2 regions of the Actinomadura luteofluorescens genome follow, and region 1 is predicted to be linked to the other one. Evidence: riboswitches for the same ligand, from Rfam matches in the RefSeq annotation. Region 1 holds a riboswitch; the other holds the start of a gene.
What was found. A riboswitch is a leader RNA that binds a small molecule or an ion and turns the genes downstream of it on or off. The one in region 1 is predicted to bind S-adenosylmethionine.
Positions count from the first base shown of each region.

Region 2: another riboswitch for S-adenosylmethionine. It lies ahead of thrC (threonine synthase); the one in region 1 lies ahead of BJY14_RS30320 (aminotransferase class V-fold PLP-dependent enzyme).

Region 1 covers NZ_JACCBA010000001.1:6,503,015-6,505,207, reverse strand. Annotated here, with positions in the region: gene BJY14_RS47435 (transglycosylase domain-containing protein) at 1-666, shown strand, start outside; gene BJY14_RS30325 (DUF8711 family protein) at 676-1,050, opposite strand; SAM riboswitch class IV at 1,100-1,216, shown strand; gene BJY14_RS30320 (aminotransferase class V-fold PLP-dependent enzyme) at 1,259-2,193, shown strand, end outside.
Region 2 covers NZ_JACCBA010000001.1:3,368,145-3,370,337, forward strand. Annotated here, with positions in the region: gene thrC (threonine synthase) at 1-971, opposite strand, end outside; SAM riboswitch class I at 988-1,128, opposite strand; gene BJY14_RS15490 (cation diffusion facilitator family transporter) at 1,301-2,193, opposite strand, start outside.

The sequences.
Region 1 (2,193 bases):
CCGTTCGTGGTGAAGACGGTCACCGACAACGAGAACCACAAGCGCACCTTCACCGAGAAGGGCGAGCGGGCGTTCAGCCAGCAGGTCGCCCGTGACGCCACCTACGCCATGCAGAAGGTCGTGCAGGGCGGCACCGGCACCGGCGCGCAACTTCCCGACGGACGCGACGTCGCCGGCAAGACGGGCACCACCGACGCGGGCCGCGCGATCTGGTTCAACGGCTTCATCCCGCAGATGGCGACGACGGTCTCGATGTTCCGCAGCGACGGCAAGCCGCTGAACATCCCCGGGTACGGCGCGTACGGCGGGCAGTTGCCCGCGCAGATGTGGCGCTCGTACATGTCGGAGGCGGTGAACATCAAGGGCTACGACCCCGAGTCCTTCGGGGAGCCGTCGATGACGCCCGGCGGCGGCTGGGGCGGGCCGACGCAGGACGCCCCGCCGACCGGCCCGCAGCCGCCGGACACGGGCGGGCCGGTCGAGCCGCCGCCGTCCACGCAGCGGCCCGAAATCCCGACGCCCCCCACCGACCTGCCGACGATCATCCCGCCGCAGCAGCCCGGCGGCGGCGGTGACGGAGGCAACGGCGACGGCGGGACCGGCGGCGACCCCGGAGGCGATCCCGGAGGCGGGACGGGCGACGGGCCGCTCGGCACCGGCGGGTAGCCGGGCCGCTCAGTCGCAGGCCTCGCCGATGGTGGCCGGCGTCTCCCTGATCACGCTGTCGAGCCGGGAGACGTCGCCGTCGCCGACCCCCTGCGCGGCGGCGCGCAGTTCGCCCGCCTCAGTCTTCAGCGCCTTGCCCAGGTCGGCGTCGTCGGCCTGCTTCGCGAGCCCGTCGAGGCGCCCGGCGAGCTGCTCGGTCGGCTGCCGCCACCGCTCGGGCTCCGCCGCCGGGACGCCGCGCACCTGGGTGACGTACTGCTGGAACGCCTTCTTCGTGTCGGTGCACACCTGGGCGGAGTTGCCGCCGCCCAGCGCCCCGCACCCGCTGAGGGCGCCGAGCACCAGCGCGCCGCCGGCCAGCGTCCGAACCACCCGGTACCGCATCGCACCCTCCCCTTGATCCCCGTTCGGCTCCGCCTATACTTCCGCATGAGGTCATGAGCGCCAGCGCAAAGCCCCGGCTAGCTGGCCGGCAACCCTTCGTCCGCGATGGGGTGCCCCGGGTGAGGACCTGGCCGGACGCGGCACCGCGTTCCGGCAAGCGCGGATCCCGGCGGACGTCCCGGGGTCCCTGACCCCGGAAGGTCCCGGCATGCCCACGCTGCTCGCCCGCTCCCCCATCACTCCTGCTGTGACGCGCCCCGAGGGGGTCCGGGTTCGCCCGCTTCCCCGGGTCATCGGGGCGGACGTCCCGGTTCCGGTGCGGGACGGCCGCCACGTCCCATATGCCAACTTCGACTACGCGGCCAGCGCGCCCTGCCTGGAGGCGGTGCACGAGGCCGTCACCCGCGCGCTGCCGTACTACAGCAGCGTCCACCGCGGCGCGGGGTACGCGTCCCAGGTCACGACGGCCGCCTACGAGGACGCGCGGGAGACCGTGCGGTCGTTCCTCGGCGCGTGGCGGCGCTCGGCCGTGGTGTTCACGCGCAACACCACCGACTCGATGAACCTGCTCGCGCACGCCGTCCCGGCCGGGACGAGCGTCGTCGTCTTCGAGAGCGAGCACCACGCATCGCTCCTGCCGTGGAAGCGCGCCGTGCGCCTCCCGGCGCCCGCCACTCCGGCCGAGGCCCTCTCGGCGGCGGACCGCGCGCTGCGCGGGTGCCCGATCGGGTCGCGGTTGCTCGTCGTCACCGCCGCGTCCAACGTCACCGGTGAGCTGTGGCCGATCGAGGAGCTCGCGCACGTCGCGCACCGCAACGGCGCCCGCATCGCGGTCGACGCTGCGCAGCTCGTCCCGCACCGCCCCCTCGACATGACCGCGCTGGGACTGGACTACGTCGCGTTCTCCGGCCACAAGCTGTACGCGCCGTTCGGTGCGGGCGTGCTCGCCGGGCGCGCCGACTGGCTGCGCGCCGCCGAGCCCTACCTCAGGGGCGGCGGCGCGAGCGCCTCGGTCGGGGAGACGACCCGGTGGGCGCCGTCCGCGGAGCAGCGGCACGAGGCGGGCTCCCCGAACGTCCTCGGCGCCCTCGCGCTGGCCGCCGCGTGCGAGACGCTGTCCCCGGCCTGGGACGAACTGGCCGC
Region 2 (2,193 bases), 3.1 Mb from region 1:
CCGGTGCGGCGGGCGACGTCCAGGACGTAGGGGCCGTCGGCGGGGTTGCCGATGGCGAGGGACTTGGCGATCGTGTCGGGCTTCACCGGGCGGACGACGTCGTGGCCCGCCTTGAACGCGGCGGCGACCGGGTCGCACCCGGCGGCCTGCGCGCCGAAGACGCGGTACGGCCGGTCCTCGACCAGCCCCAGCTTGATCAGCTCCTGGAACGCCTTGTCGATCTTGGTGAGCTGGGAGCCGGACGCGACCGGCACGACGATCTGGTCCGGCAGCCGCCACCCGAGCTGCTCGGCGATCTCGTAGCCGAGCGTCTTGGAGCCCTCGGCGTAGTAGGGGCGGACGTTGACGTTGACGAACGCCCAGTCCTCCTGCTCACCGGCGATCTCGGACGCGAGCCGGTTGACGTCGTCGTAGTTGCCGTCGACCGTCACGAACGTCCCGCCGTACACGGCCGTCGTGATGATCTTCTGGGACTCCAGGTTCGACGGGACGAACACCGCGCTGCGGATCCCGGCGCGGGCCGCCGCGGCGGCGACGGCGTTGGCGAGGTTCCCGGTGGACGGGCAGGCCAGCACCTTGAACCCCAGCTCGCGGGCGGCGGCGAGCGCGACGGCGACGACGCGGTCCTTGAACGAGTGGGTCGGGTTGCCGCTGTCGTCCTTCACCCACAGGCTCTGCAGGCCGAGGCTCTCCGCGAGGTTGTCGGCGCGGACGAGGCGGGTCAGGCCCGGCTCGGTGTTCGGGGTGTCGGCGACGTTCGGCGGGACGGGCAGCAGCCCGCGGTACCGCCAGATGTTGCGCGGCCCGGACTCGATGGCCTCCCGGGTGACGCCGTCGAAGTCGTAGGCGATCTCCAGTGGGCCGAAACACTCCTCGCAGGCGTAGAAGGGCCCGAGATCGCGAGTAGAGCCGCATTCGCGGCAGACGAGAGCGGTAGCCGGTCCGAGGTCTGTGGCAGGCGTGAGTGCCATGAGGGCGAGGCCTTTCTCCCCATCTTCCCTGCGCCACCTTGGTCGCAGGCCGGAGTTGGCACCATCTCCCGGCCGGCCTCGCAGGATCGCGACGCGCCGCAGCCGGGTGGTTGCCGGGGCTTCGCAGGGCCGGTCCCTCCACCCCTCTGGATGAGCGTTATGAAGTTGTGTGAGGGCTGAGCTGGAAGACCGGCCCGTCGGCCACTGTGCTCCCTGCACCCCTCTGGATGAGCGTTATGAAGTTGTCGATCACGAGCGCTTTGAGCTCGTATGCGTGACTTTACATCAACTGACCGGATGCCAGACAGGTGGGTCCAGCGAGTGAGACGTTACCCGGCGGTGGTCTTGATCACCCGCTGGGTCGGATCGAGGAACACGTGGCGGACGGTCGGGACGCTCTCGCGGAGCCGCCGGTCGATCTCGCCGGCGACGTCCTCGGCCTCGTCGGCGCTGATGTCGTCGGAGAAGTGCACCTTCGCCGCGACGAGGATCTGCTCGGGGCCGAAGTGCATGGTGAGCAGCTCGTCCACGCCGGTCACGCCGGGCGCGGAGCAGATCTCGGCGCGGATCCTGCGCTGCTCGGCGGGGTCGGCCGCCCGGCCGATGAGCAGGCCCATGCTCTCCCGGCCGATCGAGAAGGCGAGCACGACCAGGAGCACTCCGATGAGGGCGGACGCGAGCCCGTCCCAGAACTCCGAGCCGGTGATCTGGCGCATCGCGAGCCCGCCGGCGGCGAGGGCGAGGCCGACCATCGCCGCGGTGTCCTCGAACAGCGCGGTCTTGAACGTCACGTCGGGCGACTTGCGGACGTGCTCGACGAGGTCGCGGTCGCTGTCGCGCGTCTCCTTCTTCGCCTGGTAGAAGGCGCGGATCCAGGACGCCCCCTCCAGCACCGCGCCGAGGCCGAGGACGGCGTAGGCGAGCCACACCGTCGTCCCGCCGCCGCCGTGGCCGGTCATGGTCAGGACGCCCTCGAAGATCGAGAACCCGGCGCCGGCCACGAAGATGCCGAACGCTGCGAGCAGCGACCACACGTACCGCTCGTTGCCGTATCCGAAGGGGTGGTGCCGGTCGGGGGGCCGCTCGCTGCGCCGGATCGAGGTGTAGAGAAAGCCCTGGTTGAGGGTGTCCGCCACCGAGTGCGCGCTCTCCGCGAGCATCGCGCTGGACCCGGCCAGCAGGCCGGCGAACAGCTTCGTGATCGCGAGGATGAGGTTCGCTG